Regions from separate parts of the Vulcanococcus sp. CPBay_Sum15L08_68 genome, predicted to be linked through region 3. Evidence: predicted binding sites of a transcription regulator. Region 3 holds the regulator's gene; each other region holds the start of a gene.
What was found. Region 3 encodes NtcA, which controls nitrogen genes in cyanobacteria. Its sites were predicted from a motif close to GTANCNNNNGNTAC; they were not measured.

Region 1 (6,034 bases), on a different contig from region 3:
AGCACATCGTGGTGAACCAGTTCCTGCATACCGCCGGCCCCCTGCTGGGCTCCGGTGTGTCCTTCGGCAAGGTGATCGTCTGGAACTTCATCCCCGTCACCCTCGGCAACATCGTGGGCGGGATGGTCTTCATCGGGATGCTCTTCTACAGCACCCACCGCACCAAGATGCCCAACGTTCTCCCCAGTGAGCACGACGACAAGCTGGAGCGGGAACTGGCCGCCGAGCTGGGGGCTCGCTGATCAATGGGACTCGCTGTCGCCCCTGCCTCTGACCTTCTTCAGCCCCATGAGGAAGCTGCTCTGAGCGAGCGGCTCGGACGCTGGCGGCGGCAGCCCCTCACCCCTGAAGAACTGAGCGCTCTGCTGCCTCGGGTCTCCGATCCCACCCTTGCCCTCAGCCTGGCTGAGCGGCTGGGGATGGCCGGACCCGAGGCCATTGCCTTGATCCTTCCCCTCTGCCAATCGCAGGGCATTTCTCTGCCCCTCATTCGCGCCCTGGGAATCTGTCATCACCCCCAGGCCTGCACCCAACTCCTGGCCTGGCTGCCAGAGGCCGGACCCCTGGAGCCCGATGTGCTCGAAGCCCTCGGCTGCTGGGGCAATCTGATCGATTTCAGGATCATCGAATCAGCGCTGAGCGCACCTGGCCAGAGCCATCGCCTGGCAGGCCTCAGCCTGCTGACCTTCCGCAATCGCAGCCTGACGGCCGAGGAGGTCCTACGCCTGACGACGCCTCTGCTGCAGGACTTTCGCGCCGATGTGGTGATTGCCACGATCAAGCTGCTGCAACGGCGCAACGAACCCAGCGTCTTAGCTGCCATTCGCGGCTGCATCAGCACCGAAGCTCTGCCCCGCGTCGCTGAAGCGGCACTCCAGGCCCTCGGTTGCATCGGCAGCCTGGAATGCTGCCAGCAGCTGCTGGAGCTTCGAGGCGAATTGGCTGGCACAGCCTTAGAAGAGCCGCTGCGGCGTCAACTCAAGGCTCAGGTCAGGCATCAAGCCCTGGTCGAGCAGGCCTTGGCATAACTATTCATTTCTACAATTCGCCACAAAAAAAGCCCACCGTTGGTGGGCTTTTGCTTTGGGAGCCGAAGCTCACCATTTCTTATAAGGAAGGAACTTGCCGCACATGGTGACCTTCACTCGGTTACCAGCAGGGTCTTCAACTTTGTCCACATCCAAGGTGAAATCAATGGCGCTCATAATGCCATCACCAAACTTCTCTTGGATCACGTCCTTCAGGGGCATTCCGTACACCTGCATGATCTCGTAGAAGCGATAGATCAGCGGATCAGTCGGGATCACAGGATCCAGACCGCCCTTGGTCGGGAACGACTGCAGTGCCTCGGTAATGGCATGGTCAAGGCTGAGCAGTTCAGCCAGCTTTTGGGCTTCTTCAGCCGAAGCGGTGGACTGGCAGTAGAACAGCGAAGCGATCCACACTTCATCGCGACCCAGGGCGGCCTCCAGATCAGCGAAGCTCAGCCCTTTGGCCTTCTTCGCCGCCATCAACGTCGCCGTGATTGTGGCGGGAGAGGGAGCTGCCAACGAGGGCATTGAAACAGGAGTAACCGTCATGGAGACAGGCCAGAATTGATGAGAGGAGTGAACAGAATGAAGCGCAATCTGCGTTCTGCTCGCATGTCAGATTCGCTGCAGATGGGGATCAACTTCGCAGCCTTTGTTACCGAGCCTGAAACAACTTGGTAGCTGCTGCTACCAGATCGGGCCTTGTCGGCACGGAGAATCCAGTGAGAACGAGCTCTTCTGTCGGCTTGACCTACGCCGCTCCCCCAACCGACGGCCCGCCGAATGGCCGTGAGCTGTTCAAGGCCTATCTGCGCAAAGTCGGCAGTGGCGAGCACACCAGTAGTGGACTGACGCGCGAAGAAGCCGCCCACGCTCTGGAACTGATGCTCGATGGGGCCGCTAGCCCGGCCCAAATCGGCGCCTTCCTGATCGCCCACCGCATCCGCCGGCCTGAGCCTCAGGAGCTCACCGGGATGCTGGATGTGTACCGAAAGCGGGGCCCGCAGCTGACAACCGGCAAGCCAGCCATCAGCTTCGGCATGCCCTTTGACGGGCGCACGCGCACCGCTCCGATCTACCCCCTAACCGCCCTGGTGCTCTCGAGTGCCGGACTCCCCGTGGTGCTGCAAGGGGCCGGCCGCATCCCCGTGAAATACGGGATCACGGCCCAGGAGCTGTTCGCCTGCTTGGGCCTGCAGCTCGCCGGCCGAAGCGTCGAGTGGGTCCAGGCCAAGCTCAACGCTTGCGATCTGGCGTTGGTCCATCAACCGGACCACCTCCCGGATGCCGAAACCCTGATCCCTTACCGCGAGGATCTCGGCAAGCGGCCACCGCTGGCCAGCCTCGAGTTGCTCTGGACTGCGCACCAGGGCGAGCACCTGCTGGTCAGTGGCTTTGTCCACCCGCCAACCGAAGCGCGGGCCTGGAAGGCACTGGACTTAGCGGGGGAAACCAACGTGCTGACCGTCAAAGGCCTCGAGGGGAGCACCGATCTGCCGATCAGTCGGGCCTGCGTGACGGGTCGTCCAACCCGAGAGGAGGACGGGCGCCAGATTCTCCACCCCCGCGACAACGGTTGCTACGGAGCCGACCCGCTTTGGGACGGGCTGGAGACCTGGGGGAACCAAGCGGCCGCCGCCCTAGGCGGGCAAGGGGAACTCGCGACCGCCTTGATCTGGAATGCAGGCACCTACCTCTGGCAGGCCGGACTGGAGGCGAACCTCACCGACGGCCTCGAGCGCTGCCGGGACCTGCTGAGCTCGGGGGTGGTGATGGCCCACCTCCAGCGTCTGCGCCAGGAGATGGGCTGAGAGCAACCAATCAGCGCTCGCCCAGCACCTGCCACATCGCCGCTTGGCCAGCAATCACGGGCTGCACCGACGCGGGTGCGGAAGCCGAGATGGAGGCACTACGGATGAGTTGGACGCCCAAGGAGGCGACAACAAAGGCTCCAAGGAAACCTGTGGCGATCGTCAGGGGATGGCGGCCCTGAACCGCAACTCCAGTTTTGGTTGCCATGACGGCATGGGGGATTCAACCCATCCACTATGGAGACGTCAGCCAACCCTCGCCAGCTGAACCGGTCCAAAACGTTGTGGACGCCGCCGGCGCCATGGACCAGGCGGCCGCCCCTGCGAGAAGTCGATCGCTGCTCACCCAGCCGTGGGAACTGCCCAGCAGAACCCCAAGAGCAACGGCCAAACGCATGGTGAACGGAAGAATTGAAGGGAGTTTGAAGAGACCAACGCACCGATTTGGCCGCCGTTGACACCAAACCCATCCGCCGGGAGCAAGCAATCCTCAGAAGCGTCAAAATCACTACCAGAACGACGTCTGGCCGTGACAACTGAGGCCCCCTCAGCAAGCCATTGCTTTGACTTTGAAAGCGATTTCATCGGCAACTGGCGCTGCATTCCCCTCTGCGTGCGCCGCAAGCTGGACCTCTGCGGCATCAAGCTCAAGCTCAACCATTGGCTCGCCCTCAACCAAGACGAGCGGCAAACACTTGTCGACTGGCTCGACACCCAAGACGCGCTTGAGCAACTGGGGGAGCACCTCTTGAGTCGCACGGAGGCCATGGCCGACGGTCAGGCCAAAACGCTGCCGATCGCCAGCGGCGAGCCCTGGCAAAACCCGCAGCAGATTCCCGAGGTCTTGATCGAGGCCGCGCAACTCCGCGGCATCCCCCTGCAAACAGAGCAATGGGTCGCGCTCAACGAATTAGAGCGGTTTGCCCTGTGCAAGCTGGCCAGGCCAGGGCATGACCACCACAACTTGGAGGCCGCCTTTAGCGAAGTGCTGGGCTGAACCAGCGCCGCAGGGCCTCCAGGCGCCCCGCCTCCTGCTCCACCGGTTTGACCACCGACACCGCCGGGGCAACGATGACCGCGCAGGCCTTGAGTTCAGGCTGCTTGGAGACGGGACAGGCCTGATCGTGCATCAAGGTATTGGCCTCGCAGGCCTTCTCCTGGGTAAACCCCCAATGCATCGGAAGAAACACCGACCCCCGGCGGATGCGATCGGTGACTTTGACGTTGGCGGTGATGTGTCCGCGGCGTGAACTCACAGCCGCCAACTCCCCATCCCGCAGCTTGAGCTCAAGGGCATCTTGGGGGTGAATCTCAAGCAGCGGCTCGGGATGCATGGTCTGCAGCCGATCGACCTTTCCCGTGCGGGTCATGGTGTGCCATTGACCGAGATACCGGCCCACGGTGAGCACCAGCGGATAGGTCTCGCAGGGAGGTTCCGCTAATCCCAGGGGTTGGTCGATGCAGAAGCGAGCGCGCCCCGAGGGTGTCGCGAATTGATGGTCGCTGTAGAGCCGCTTGGCCTCGGTGGTGGCTGAACTGCCCGCCGGGAAGGGCCACTGCTGGGGGCCGGCCTCCTCCAACAGGGCATGACTCAAGCCAGAGACATCACAGAGACGCCCGGCCGTGAGCTGACTGAATTCCGCGTACACCTCAGCCGCGGAGTCGTAGCTGAACTGCTCCTCAAAGCCCAGGCGCCGACCCACCTCCGCGAACACCTCCCAGTCGGGCCGGCTCTCTCCGTGGCGAGGGCGATAGGCCGGGCAATAGGTGACCCTCCGCTCGGAATTGGTCATCGCACCGGCCTTCTCGCTCCACTGGGCCGCCGGCAAGACCAGGTGGGCGTAGTGAGCCGTTTCCGTGTCGGCGTAGGCATCGCTCACCACCACCAGAGGGCAGCGCCGCATCGCAGCTTTGACGCGATCGAGGTCCGGCAGGCTCACCAGGGGATTCGTTGCGGCCACCCACCAGAGATCCAGCTCGCCGCGCTCCATGGCCTCCACCTGCTGCCAGGCCGCCAAGCCCGGCGTCGCCGCGATGCTGCCGGCGGGAAGTCCCCAGGCCTGCTCAACCTCCTGACGGTGTTCGGCGTTGGTCACCAGGCGGTACCCCGGCAACAGATGGGACAGGCCCCCGGCCTCCCGGCCACCCATGGCGTTGGGCTGCCCCGTCAATGAAAAGGGTCCCGCTCCCTCTTTGCCGATCTGACCGGTGAGCAGGTGAAGGTTGATCAGGCCGCCGACCACCGCGGTGCCCTCGCGCCGCTGATTGACCCCCATCGACCAGAGACTGAGGACCCGCTCACGCCGGTGAAACAGCTCCGCCACCTCCCGCAGCCGTTTTTCTGGGATGTTGCAAAAGCGGGCGACCTTTCGGGGCGTCCAACGGGCCGCGACATCAAAAAAAGCGTCGTAGTTCTCGGTGTGGTCGTCGATGAACGCCGGGTCTTGACCGTTCTCCCTCAGCACCAGATGGGCCAGACCGTGGAGCAGCGCCAGATCAGTGCCCGGGGCGATGGGCAGATGAATGTCAGCGGCCTTGGCGGTGTCCGTTGAGCGGGGATCGACCACCACGATCGTGACGCTGCCTGGATTGCGTTTTTTGCGCTTCAACAGACGCTGGAACAGGACCGGGTGGCACTCCGCGGTGTTGGTTCCAATCAGGAAAGCCACCGAGCAGTGGTCCAGATCCTCGTAACAGGCAGGGGGGCCATCGGAGCCGAGGCTGCGGGTATAGCCCGCCACCGCGGAGCTCATGCAAAGCCGGGAATTGGCATCGAAGTTGTTGGTGCCCAACGCACCCTTCAACAACTTCTGGGCCAGGTAATAGTCCTCGGTGTGGAACTGGCCAGAGCCGTACATGGCAATGGCGTCAGCCCCCTTGGTGGCCAAGGTGCTGCGGATCCGGCCCACCAGCAGGTCCATCGCCTGCTCCCACCGGATGGGTTGAAACGGGTCGTCCAGGCTGGAGCGATAGAGCGGCTCCCGGAGACGCCCACGGTCCAAGGTCTCGCCGACGGTCGCACCCTTGATGCAGACCTGGCCCAGGCTTGAGGGGTGCTGGCGATCGCCCCGCGCGGTCCAGATCGGATTGCCCTCGGCGTCGCGCTTGACCGCCTGACCGGGCAAAGCCGGCGGAATCAGCTCAAGCCCACAACCAACACCGCAATAGGGGCATTGGCTACGCACGTTGCCG
Region 2 (6,034 bases), on a different contig from region 3:
CACCACCAAGGCGAGAACCACTCCAGCAGCCGTCGCCAGCGGAACACTGCGCACAAACTGCTGGAGGATCAGGCTCACGCCCCAGGTCGCCAGCAGGGTCTCCAGGGGATTGCCGTAGAGACGGCGAATGACCGTGCGCTCCAGCAGGATTCCGACAACGCCGCTCACCACGAAGGCCAGCGGAATCGCCACCAAGACATAGAGGTTGTAGACGGGCTCAAAGGCCGGCAGCTTGAAGATCAGCTGCACGACGTAGGTCGTGTAGGCGCCGAGCATGATCAGCTCGCCATGGGCGAGGTTGATCACCCCCATCAAGCCGAACACAATCGCCAATCCAAGGGCGGCCATCAGCAAGACCGAGCCGATGGCCACTCCGTTGAAGAGGCTTTCAAACAGCAATTGCACGGAAATCCGAAGCGGGGCAGCAAGGGAGAAAGCAGAAAAAGAGGAGCCCCCGGAAGGACTCCTCCATCAGTCAGAGCAACCGGAAAGGGCGATCAGAGCTTGTAGCGCTCACCCTTCTTGGCGTCCGTCCAGTCGCAGGCGTAGCCCTTGGAGCTGGGCTCGTACTGGTTCCAGGCCTGGGGAGCCACAGGACCATTGGTGGACTGGAGGATCTTGAACTGACCGTCCTTGGTGATCTCACCGATGCGCACGGTCTGGGAGAGGTGGTGGTTCGGCATCACCTTGACCTTGCCCTGGGGCGCATCGAATTCGATACCAATCAGGGCTTCGCGCACCTTGTCGTCATCGAAGCTGTTGGCCTTCTCAACGGCGGCCTTCCAGAGGTAGACCATGTTGTAAGCCGACTCCTGCGGGTCAGCGACCATGCGATTGCTGCCGTACTTCTTCTTGAAGTCAGCGGCGAACTTCTTCGATGCCGGGGTATCGATCGACATCATGTAGTTCCAGGCGCCGTAGTGGCCCTCAAGGAACTCAGGTCCAATGGTGCTGATCTCTTCTTCCGCGATGGAGTAGCTCATCACGTAGTAGCCATTCGCCGGGGTCAGACCGGCGTCCTGGATCTGCTTGAAGAAGGCAACGTTCTGGTCACCATTCAGGGTGTTGATGATCACACCGCCGTTGGGCATCGCCTTTTTGATCTTGGCGATGATCGGAGCCACCTCGGTGTTACCCAGGGGCAGGTAGTCCTCGCCAACCACCTTGCCGCCCAGGGACTTGAGCTGCTGCTTGGTGATGGTGTTGGAGGTGCGGGGGAAGACGTAGTCGGATCCCACCAGGAAGAAGGGCTTGCCAGCGGCAGGCGACTTCTTGAACATGAACTCAGTTGCAGGCTCCGACTGCTGGTTCGGAGTTGCACCGGTGTAGAAGATGTTCTTGGAACACTCCTGACCTTCGTACTGAATCGGGTAGTAGAGGAACGCGTCCTTCGACTCGTAGACCGGCAGCATCGCCTTTCGGCTTGCTGACGTCCAACCACCGAAGACCACAGGCACCTTGTCCTGATCGATCAGCTTTTTGGACTTCTCAGCGAAGGTCGGCCAGTCGGAAGCGCCGTCTTCAACGATGTATTCAATCTTGTATTTCTTGCCATCAACGGTGACACCACCGGCGGCATTAATCTCATCAATAGCCATCTTCTCAGTGTCCACCAGGGTGGACTCCGAGATCGCCATTGTGCCGGTCAAGGAGTGAAGAATCCCGACCTTGACCGTGTCGTCGTACTGAACATTGGAGGCAGAATCACCACCACCACAAGCCACCAGACTCACAGAGGTGGCGAGAGCCGTTGCACCGGTCAGCAGACGCAACGAAGACTTTCGCATCAAAGGAGATGCCATAACTTTGAATCAATGAAGGCCGCCGCCGTCGTTCAGCGGTTCAAGGAATGTATTGATCGAGGCAGGCGCTCACGGGTAGCAATAAGCACCAAATCGGCAATTGCGAGACTGATCAGACTCGCGGCAATTCTCCCGAGGATTCACCACCCTTTGCGCCGTATCAACGGCCACCAATCGGCGGCTACTTCGGTAGCTGTTGCAACAAAAACGCCTCGACCTGCTCGAGGCCCTCGCCGCTGTGGAGGTTGGTGAAGCACCAGCTCCGGCCCGAGCGCATCCGCTCGGTGTCACGCTCCATGACCTCCAGGCTGGCCCCCACCATCGGAGCCAAATCGATCTTGTTGATCACCAGCAGGTCCGAGCGGGTGATGCCGGGCCCTCCCTTGCGCGGAATCTTGTCGCCGGCGGCCACGTCAATGACGTAGATGCAGAGGTCCACCAACTCCGGACTGAAACTCGCCGCCAAGTTGTCGCCGCCGCTCTCGACCAACACCAGATCGAGATTCGGGTAGGCCGCCTCGAGGTCCGCGACGGCAGCTCGATTGATCGAGCAGTCCTCCCGGATCGCCGTGTGGGGACAGCCCCCGGTTTCCACACCGCGAATGCGGCCGGGCTCCAGAGCGCCAGCGCGGGTCAGGAACTGGGCGTCCTCCTGGGTATAGATGTCGTTGGTGACCACCGCCAGCTCCAACCGATCGCGAAGGCGCCGGCAGAGGGCCTCGACGAGGGCGGTCTTACCCGAACCCACGGGCCCAGCCACACCAACCCGCAGACGACTGGTGGTCATCTCCTTCGCCAATTCATTCTCAGCATTGTGCTCAGCTCAACTGCGGAACAGGCGGGAGTAGAGCTCTGCGTGGCGCAGCTGGGCCAGCCCCGCACCGACGCCGCCATTCCACTGCTGCTCTGGATCCATCGACGCCAGCTCCTGAGCCCGCTGAGCGAGAAGCGGAGCGAGCCTCAACTGCAGCCGCTGGGCCTGGGTTGGCCCAAGAGGCACCAAGCGCACCGCTGCACTGAGCTGGTTGGCGACCCAGGAATAGAGGTAGGCCTCCTCCACCTCCGGGGAGTCCAACTCCAAAACCGCGCAGGCCCAGGCATAGGCCGCCGGCCAGGCCAACAACGTTCCGGCTCGGGGCAAGGGCCAGCCCAGATCCGCCAACAACTGCAGGAGCGAACGCCCCATCTGCCGCTGCTGAGCCCGCAGCTCCGCTGATTCCCGCTGCACCAGCAACCACTGATCAAGGCTGCGCAGCTCCTGCTCCGCCTGCGGCTCACCGTCTTTCCAGGCGCGCATGAACGCCATCAAGGGCGCGAGCGCTGCGGCCTCAATCGCCACCCCACCACGCCGCAACTCAGCGCTGAGCCAATCCTCCATCGCCTGCTCGGAGGTGACCTGACCGGCCTGAACCAAGACCTCAAGACCCTCGGAATAACTGAAGGCCCCCACCGGCAAGGCCGGACTCACCAGTTGATAGAGCCTGAGCCGCGCCAGTTGCCGATCAGCCATGGGAGTGGGCATGGGGAACGCCCGCATAGGCACCGGCCTCCGGCTGAAAGGGAGCATCCAGGCAGTCCACCTGCAGCTGCCTTTGGCGCAGTAGCTCCGCCAACACGCTGTCCTGCAACAGAACCAAGCGGTCGGGATGCAGCTCCATCGCCACGTGGCGATTACCCAGGTGATAAGCAGCCTGCAGCAGAGCCAGGGGCTCAGCGCTGCGCACCTGCATCACCGGCTCCGGTGCCGCCTCCACCAGAACCTGCCAACAGCCGTCGTCACTCAGCAGCTGATCACCGGGCTGCAGGGCAGCACCACGGGGAAGCTGCAGCACCAGATCCCGCCCGCAGCGACTGCGGCGATGGCCCCGCAGGCTGGTGCGCTCATCCGCCGTCAACGCCAAGGTCAACGCCTGGGGTCCAGGCTCCGGCAGCACGCCCTTGGGGCGGCGCTCCACCAACACGATCGCTGAACCCTGCTCCACCTGAGGCGACCCGAGGGCCATCACCCTGACGAGCCACCGCACTGGACCTTTGTGGCGATTGTTACCAAAGCTGGACCGGTGGGACCGGAGTATGCGGCCATGGCTGAGTCGCAATCCACCTGGAGGGGACGTGTCGCGCTCCAGTTCGAGCGAAGAGGCTCGGCGGGGGGCGAACGAACCATTCACCAAGGACAGGCCAGCTCCCCGCTCAAATTGCAGCGCGCCCAGTGGCAGAGCAGTGGCCACTGCGAGCTGCCGATCCTGCACACCGCCGGGGGCTTGGTCGGTGGTGACGAACTCGAGATCAGCGCCCAGCTCGCACCCCAGAGCCAGGCCCTACTCACCAGCGTCGCAGCCCAGAAGGTCTACGGAAGCGTTGGACGCTCCCGCCAACAACCGCAGGGACGCTGGTCTCGGCAAGCCTTGAGGTTTGAACTCAAACAGGGCAGCCAACTCGAATGGCTTCCGCAGGAGCTGGTGCTCTACGCCAATGGCCTGTTCGAGCAGACCTGCCGTATCGAGCTGGAACCGGGTGCCAGCTTCCTCGGAGCGGAGGTCGTGCGCCTGGGGCGAACCGCCGCGGGGGAGTCCCTCGAGCAGGGCTGCTGGCGTTCCGCCCTGGAGATCCACCGCAGCGGAGCCAACGGCGGACGCTGGGAATTGGTCGATCGCCTGGAGCTCAAGGATGCAGCTCTGACGGGGGAACACGGCATGGCAGCCCAGCCGGTCTTCGGCTCCCTGACCTGGATCGCCGGGGACCCACTCCCCCCAGCTGTCATCGAAGAATTACTCCAAGCCTGCCGCCAGCAGCGCGCTGGTCTCGAAGGAACCATGGCCTGCGGCGCCCTCGAGCAGGGCCTGGTGGCCCGCTATCGCGGCCCCTCCAGCCAAGCCGCCCGGTTCTGGTTCTGCCGCATCTGGGCCTTACTTCGCTCCATCCAAGGGCAATCCCCGCCGGAGCTTCCCCGGGTCTGGCCCTTTCAGGAAAACCCCTTGGAGCAGGCGGCTGAGTGTTCAGCCTGAACAGAGGACGGTCCAGCGCGCAACCAGAGTGAAGGCTTCTGATCAACTGGATCAGGCTCCTGCCCCGCCATGCATCTGACCCCTCAGGAGAAGGACAAGCTCCTGATCGTCACCGCGGCCCTCTTGGCCGAACGCCGGTTGAACCGCGGCCTCAAGCTCAACCATCCCGAGGCGGTGGCCTGGCTGAGCTTCCTGGTGCTCGAAGGAGCACGGGACGGAAAAACCGTGGCGGAACTCATGGCCGAGGGGACCACCTGGCTGAGCCGAGATCAGGTGATGGAGGGCATCCCTGAGCTGGTCCACGAAGTCCAGATCGAGGCGGTGTTTCCCGACGGCACCAAGCTCGTGACCCTGCATGACCCCATTCGCTGATCGGCCATGGCTGCACTCATTCCCGGCGAACTGATTCCCGAACCAGGGGAGCTGGAGCTCAACAGCGGACGCCCCATCACCACGGTGCTGGTGGCGAACACCGGAGATCGCCCCGTTCAGGTGGGCTCCCACTTCCACTTCTTTGAGGCCAATGCCGCCCTGCAGTTCGACCGCGAGGCCACCCGGGGACAACGGCTCGACATTCCTGCGGGCACGGCGATCCGCTTTGAGCCTGGCGACAGCCGCGAAGTGCAGCTGATTCCCTTCGCAGGCGGACGACGCGTCTTTGGCTTCAACGGCCTGATCAACGGCCCCCTCGACTGAACGGACACCCCATGCCCTACCGGATTTCCCGCCGTCAGTACGCCGAGACCTACGGCCCCACCACCGGCGATCGCCTGCGCCTGGCGGACACAGAGCTGATCCTTGAGGTGGAACGGGACCTCACCGTCTACGGCGATGAAGTGAAATTCGGCGGCGGCAAGGTCATCCGCGATGGCATGGGGCAAGCCCAGACCACGCGGGCAGCCGGAGCGGTGGACACCGTGATCACCAATGCCCTGATCCTCGACTGGTGGGGCATCGTCAAAGCCGACATCGGCATCCGCGATGGCCGCATCTGCGGCATTGGCAAAGCGGGCAACCCGGATACCCAGGCAGGGGTCGACATCGTCGTGGGCCCAGGCACCGAAGCCATCGCCGGGGAGGGACACATCCTCACCGCGGGCTCGATCGACACCCACATTCACTTCATCTGCCCCCAGCAGATCGAAACGGCCCTGGCCAGTGGGGTGACCACCTTGCTCGGCGGCGGTACCGGCCCGGCGACGGGAACCAACGCCACCACCTGCACCC
Region 3 (6,034 bases):
CTGATCCGATGAACGTGTTTGGGATCGGATTGCCTGAGATGGCGGTGATTGCCGCCGTGGGTCTCTTGGTGTTCGGTCCCAAGCGCTTACCCGAATTGGGTCGCACCCTTGGAAAAACCCTGAAGGGTTTTCAGTCCGCCTCGAAGGAATTCGAGCAGGAGTTCCGAAAGGCGGTCGACACGGTGGAAGCGGAAGTCACCCAGGCTTCTGCTGAGCCCCAGCCTCAACTCAAGGCCGACGACGAGCAAGCGGCCGGTTGAAGGACTCCATGGCTCCTTTGAGTCTTGTTGTTGGTTTAGGGAACCCGGGCGAGAAGTACGCCGGAACCCGCCACAACGTCGGATTTATGGCGCTGGAGCAGCTGGCCAAGCGTCAAAACAGCAGCTTTAAGCAGCAGTCCAAGCTCCACGCCCTCGCCGCGGAGGTGGGACAGGGTGCTGAACGCCTGCGTCTGTTGATGCCTCAGACCTACATGAACGACAGCGGTCGTTCGATTCGTGCTGCTCTCGATTGGTTTGGCTTCGAGCCCAACCAGATGCTGATCCTGGTGGACGACATGGATCTCCCCCTCGGTCGCTTGCGCCTGCGGCTCTCGGGCGGTGCTGGCGGGCATAACGGTCTGCGCAGCACCATTGCCCATCTCGGTGGCCAAGAGTTCCCCCGCTTGCGCATCGGGATTGGCGCTCCTGCCTTGAATCCGGTGGAGCGTAAGCAGCGCACTGTCGGCCACGTCCTCGGCCGCTTTGCCGTCGCCGAACAGCCGGTGCTCGAGGAGGTCATCGATGAGGTCTTGGCTGGTCTGGATCTGATTCAGCGCCTGGGGTTTGAGCGGGCTGGTAACAGGCTCAACGGTTTTGTTGCTCCCTCTGCCGCCAAGCTGGTCGAGCAACCCACTGCCTGAGTCCGCGTGAGTCGCCTCCCCACGACAACGGCGCAATTGCGGGTGCTGCGCCAAAGCTTTAGCCAGCGGGTGCTGGAGGGTGAGGTCAGCGCTGGAGGGTTCGAGTGGACCTTCGCCTGGTTCTTTGACCGCGGCGAGCTGCAGGTGGAGCCCTCCCTGGGCCGGGCCTTGATCCAGGACGCGTTGCTGCGCTTCCTGTTGAAAACGGACTACCAGCTGGAGGCGGGTGGGGACTACGCCTTCAGCGTGCGGGCCAGGTTTTAGGCAGCGAGCTGGCGCAAGACGACCAAGCCAGGTTCCCGCTTGAGCTCCGTTCCCCAATGGCGCTCCAGCAGCAGTTGAGCCACGACATCGTCGTAGTCCCGTGGGGGCAACCTCAGGCCCTCGGGAAGCAATCGCCGCCAGCCCCTGGGGGGCTCCAGCTGCCAGTAGCGGGCTCGTGCGGCCAGGGTGGTTCCCGCTTCAGGGATGACCTGGACAGCCAGGCCAAGGTCGTTGAGTTGCCGCTGCCAGTGCTTGCTGCCCGTGCCATCGCCGAGCACAACACCCTCAAGACCCGGACGTTCTCGCCAGATCGCAATCTGCTTGAAGCACTCTTCCGGGGAGAGCACGGCGGCAACCTCGATCTGGCCTGTGCTGTGGTCAGAGCGCACCAAGCCGCATTTGCTGCGGCCGGGATCGAGTCCGATCCAAGTCATTGCGGGCGCTGCCAGCGAATGTCGACGGCAATCGGGTCGGCCAGATCACTGTTGCCTCTGGAGACGGCCTCGAGCTTGGCGGTCTCGCCCAGGGGGCGGTTGACCAGGGCCTCAGCCAGTTGATTGAGGCGTGCTGGGTCAAATTGCAGGCCGTTGGCCAGGGCCCCTTGGCGTTGGGCTCGGGTAAAGGCTGCGGCGAGGAGCAGGTTCAGGCGGCTACGCACCTGATCTGGGGAGCGCTCATCGGCCTCCAGCACGGTGGTGGCCAGTTGTTCTCCACTACGCACCACCCGTTTGTTGGGTCTGACATCCGGGAATGCCACGACCTGACGCTCCCCTTTGAGCACATTGGCCGCTGAGATCAGACTCACGACCCACTCGCCGCGTTTGCTGAGGGTGGTCTCCAATTTGCTGATGTCGCTGCGCGGCACCAACAGGATTTGACGGTTCGGTGTTTCGCCTGGCAGCACGCGCTGGTAGACGTTCAAATTCGTGCGCTGCAGCAGGGCGTGGATCACGTCTCGGGCCTGGCTTGGCTTCTCGATCCGCACCTTGGCCACCTCCAGGATTTGGCCACTGCTGATCACCACATCACCCTGACGTAGGGCAATCAGGTTGCGTTCGAGACGCTCGAGCTCTTGGCTGCTGCTTTTGATCTTGCTGTTGAGCTTGGCGAGCTCAGTGCGGTTGCGCTGGAGATCGGAATCCTTCGCGGCGATGTCACGGCTGAGGCGGTCGCGCTCGGCCTCCAGTTGTTTGCGTTGCTCCATCAGGGGAGCCAGTTCCTTCTGCAGCCGGCTGGCCTGCTCGGCCACCACCTTGAGTTGGCGTTGGGCCTCGCTGCGCTCGTTCTCTGCGCTGCGCAGGGCGCTCCGACTTTGGGCCAGGTCCTTGCGACTTGAGCTCAGGGCATCGCGGCTGTCCCGCAGGCGCTGTTCGATCTGATCGAGTTCGAAGAGCCCCGTGCGCAAGCGATCACTGACGAGCAGCATCAGCCCGAGGGAGATGGCACTGATCAAGCTGCCGGTCAGCACCGTGATCACCACGGCGGTTTTCTTGGGCCGCAACCGGAACAAGCTCAGCCGCGCCTTGCCGACCTTGGATCCCAAGCGATCCCCCAGGGTGGAGAGCACTCCCCCGAGGATCAGCAACGCCAGGATCAGGATCCAGCCGGACACGACGTTGGGCGACGACGATCAGTATCGGTTGCGGTGGCTTGGAACGCAGCTGGGATCGGCCACCAGTTCAGCCGTTTAGCTGAAGCGTTTGGCGAGGGCCAACGGATCGAAGACGGTGATTTTTTTGCGGTCGATTTGCACCAGGCCGTCGTTGCGGAGGTCGCCCAAGAGCCGGGTGATCGTGACGCGGGTCGATCCGATTGCTTCGGCGATGGCCTGGTGGGAGAGGCGCAGGTCGATCGTGATTCCTTCGCTGCTGGGTACACCAAAGTCGCGGCACAGCACCAGCAGGAAACTCACCAGTCGCGAGGACATGTCGCGGTGGGTGAGGGTTTCGATCATGGTCTCGGTTTGCAGGATCCGAGAGGAGAGACCCTGCAGAAGCAGTAGACCAACCGCCGGGTCTTGTTCGATCGCCTTGCGGACGGAGGTGGCGGGAGCCGTCACCAGCTCGACGCGGGTAAAGGCAATCGAGTGATAGAAGCGGTCCGAACGCTGGCCTGTCAGTAGAGACAGCACGCCGAAGAGGCTGTTCTCCCGCAGCAGTGCCACGGTGATTTCCTCGCCGGATTCGTAGACCCTGGAGAGCCGGACCGCACCCCGTTTCAGCAGATAAACCTTTTCGGCGGGGTCGCCGGGGAAAAAGATTGTTTTGCCGCGCTCAACGATTTCGGTGGTGCTACCGCTCAGGCCCCGGATGACATCCAGCAGCGTGGCATTGGGCGGCAGGGGACTCCCCGCGATCGGTGCGATCACTGACGTACCGGTCGTAGGGCTAGGGGAGTAGCGGCTGAATCCTTGCGTTGCCACGACCATTTCAGCGCGACTGAGTTGCCTGGAACCTACGGATCAGTCCAGGGCCGCCCTGTAGCCATTGAAACTAATTTGCTGCCTCTGCCAAGGCCTGCTTCTGGGCCTGCATCAGTTGATCGATGCCGCTTTCCGCTAGGTCAACCAGGCTGGAAAGCTGTTGGCGACTGAAGGGTGCGCCCTCCGCGGTGCCTTGAATTTCGAGCAAATGTTGCTCTTGATTCATCACCACGTTGAGATCGACTTCTGCTCGGCTGTCCTCGCTGTAGTCGAGATCGAGGAGTGCGGCCCCATCCACGAGGCCAACGGAAACCGCCGCCACCTGCCCCACCAGGGGCGATCGTTCCAGCACTCCGCGCTGCTCCAGGCGTTGCAGGCCGAGGGCTAAGGCGGCCCAGGCTCCAGTGATGCTGGCGGTGCGGGTGCCGGCATCGGCTTGAAGGACGTCACAGTCGATTTGCAGGGTCCGCTCCCCCAGAACCTCCAAATCCAGGCAGGCCCTGAGGCTGCGGGCGATGAGGCGTTGGATTTCTTGGGTGCGACCGGAGAGCTTCATCAGCTCCCGTGGCTGCCGGCTGGGGGTGCTGGCGGGGAGCAGCCGGTAGTCAGCGCTCAGCCAGCCCTTGCCGGAGCCTTTACGCCACTTCGGAACACCCTCCTCTAAGCAAACGCTGCAGATCACAGCCGTGTTGCCCGTGTACACCGTGACGGAGCTCAGGGCGAAGCCCATCGGATCCCAAGCGAAGCGCGTGCTGCGCAGGTCCGTTGCGCTGCGGCCGTCCCGCCTGGGTTGGGTGCTGCTCATCGCGGGCTGGCTCAGTGCCTCGATGGTACGGGTGTTTGCACTACAGGTAGTGCTTGTTGCTTGCCGGACGGCCTAACGCCGCTACATTCAGGATCCCAAGCGGCAGCCATGCACTCGATGACGGCCAGCATTGCAGCCACGCCCCGTGCTGGACACCTGCGTCCATTGGCTGTGGTCCCGGCGTCGGCCCCCGCTCGCAGCGTGCGCCTGGCGGCCCAGCAGGAGGGGCAGCTCCAGGTGCACACCGCTCCCTTCCGCGGCAGCTTCAGTGGGGTGTTCAGTCAGGCCCTGCGCAGTGCCGGGCTTGGTAGCCGCGTTCTGGTGAGCCAATTCCTCAAAGGTGGGGTCGATCAGGGTCTGGAGCGCAGTGTGTGGCTCTGTGGCCGCCTTCAGTGGCTGAGGCCAGCCGTGGCGGGTTGCCTGGCTGAGCCTGTGCCGGCCTCCCAGGCCGATGTCGAGGCTGTGCGCGAGATCTGGGCGTACACCCGTGAGCAGCTGCTGAGCGGTCAGCTGGATCAGTTGGTGCTCGATGAGTTGGGCCTGGCCGTCGAATTGGGCTACTTGTCCGAGGCGGAGGTCGTTTCAGCCCTGGAGCAGCGGCCGTCCCACCTGGATGTGATCCTGACGGGGCCCTCCATGCCCACCGCTCTGTTGGCCATGGCCGATCAGGTCACCCAGCTGCGCCGAGGTTTCTGATGCTCAAAAACGACCGTTGGATCAACGAGCAGGCCGCCTTGGGCATGCTCGAGCCCTTTCAGCCCCAGCTGGTTCGCCATCTCGATCCGGAGAACAGCGAAAAGCCGGTTCTCAGCTTTGGCTGCTCGTCCTACGGCTATGACCTGCGTCTCTCCCCGCAGGAGTTCCTGATCTTCCGGCACGTCCCCGGAACGATCATGAATCCCAAGCGCTTCAACCCCGCCAACCTGGAGCCGGTGCCCCTGCATGAGGACGAGGACGGCTCGTACTTCATCCTCCCGGCCCACTCCTATGGCTTGGGTGTGGCGCTCGAGAAGATGTGCGTCCCTCCCAACATCACCGTGATTTGCCTGGGCAAGAGCACCTATGCCCGCCTGGGGATCATCGTCAACACCACCCCAGCTGAGGCCAGTTGGGAAGGTCACCTGACCCTGGAGTTCAGCAATTCCTCCGGCGCGGACTGCCGCATCTATGCCAACGAGGGCATTTGCCAGCTGCTCTTCTTCGAGGGCGATCCCTGCGAGACGACCTACAAGGACCGGGCTGGCAAGTACCAGCACCAGCCCGAGCGGGTCACCTTGGCCAAGGTCTGAGCCCTAAGGGGCCAGGCGCGCCTTGTGCAGGCGGGTCTTCTCGTACCAAGCCGCGATCTCTGGGGCCCAGGCCTGGAGGTGGGGCCACATCAGATCGCAGAGCACCCGGATTTCCTCCTGGGCATCGAGCTTGGCGCGCAGGTCCATGAAGTGCAGGAACGCCCGCAGCGAGAAGCTCACCACGAAGTGCTGGCGGTAATCGAAGGGAAGGATGCCCCGGGCATGCTCCTCGGCGAACCCCGCCGCGAGCATGTCGCGATAGCGCTCGGCCGCGGCTTGGCAGAGGGCGAGATCCTTGGCGCGCTCGTCTGCGCTGTAGGTGTACTTCTTGCCTTGCCGATCGCTGTACTGCC

Region 1: a site for NtcA is predicted at 1,709-1,722, ahead of QZ189_RS01160 (anthranilate phosphoribosyltransferase family protein). Genes of this name have one in related genera too.
Region 2: a site for NtcA is predicted at 1,878-1,891, ahead of urtA (urea ABC transporter substrate-binding protein). Genes of this name have one in related genera too.

The regions. Positions count from the first base shown of each region.
Region 1 covers NZ_JAFMFX010000003.1:38,529-44,562, forward strand. Annotated here, with positions in the region: gene QZ189_RS01145 (formate/nitrite transporter family protein) at 1-242, shown strand, start outside; gene QZ189_RS01150 (hypothetical protein) at 246-1,028, shown strand; gene cynS (cyanase) at 1,098-1,559, opposite strand; gene QZ189_RS01160 (anthranilate phosphoribosyltransferase family protein) at 1,778-2,842, shown strand; gene QZ189_RS01165 (hypothetical protein) at 2,853-3,050, opposite strand; gene QZ189_RS01170 (nitrate reductase associated protein) at 3,372-3,839, shown strand; gene QZ189_RS01175 (nitrate reductase) at 3,820-6,034, opposite strand, start outside.
Region 2 covers NZ_JAFMFX010000003.1:23,941-29,974, forward strand. Annotated here, with positions in the region: gene QZ189_RS01060 (branched-chain amino acid ABC transporter permease) at 1-405, opposite strand, end outside; gene urtA (urea ABC transporter substrate-binding protein) at 498-1,787, opposite strand; gene ureG (urease accessory protein UreG) at 1,984-2,589, opposite strand; gene QZ189_RS01075 (urease accessory UreF family protein) at 2,626-3,312, opposite strand; gene ureE (urease accessory protein UreE) at 3,305-3,805, opposite strand; gene QZ189_RS01085 (urease accessory protein UreD) at 3,884-4,807, shown strand; gene QZ189_RS01090 (urease subunit gamma) at 4,877-5,179, shown strand; gene QZ189_RS01095 (urease subunit beta) at 5,186-5,503, shown strand; gene ureC (urease subunit alpha) at 5,515-6,034, shown strand, end outside.
Region 3 covers NZ_JAFMFX010000010.1:16,877-22,910, reverse strand. Annotated here, with positions in the region: gene psbH (photosystem II reaction center protein PsbH) at 1-4, shown strand, start outside; gene QZ189_RS03075 (TatA/E family twin arginine-targeting protein translocase) at 9-260, shown strand; gene pth (aminoacyl-tRNA hydrolase) at 269-901, shown strand; gene QZ189_RS03065 (DUF3146 family protein) at 908-1,165, shown strand; gene QZ189_RS03060 (resolvase) at 1,162-1,599, opposite strand; gene QZ189_RS03055 (DUF3084 domain-containing protein) at 1,596-2,777, opposite strand; gene ntcA (global nitrogen regulator NtcA) at 2,853-3,593, opposite strand; gene rph (ribonuclease PH) at 3,658-4,392, opposite strand; gene QZ189_RS03040 (cob(I)yrinic acid a,c-diamide adenosyltransferase) at 4,510-5,088, shown strand; gene dcd (dCTP deaminase) at 5,088-5,681, shown strand; gene thyX (FAD-dependent thymidylate synthase) at 5,685-6,034, opposite strand, start outside.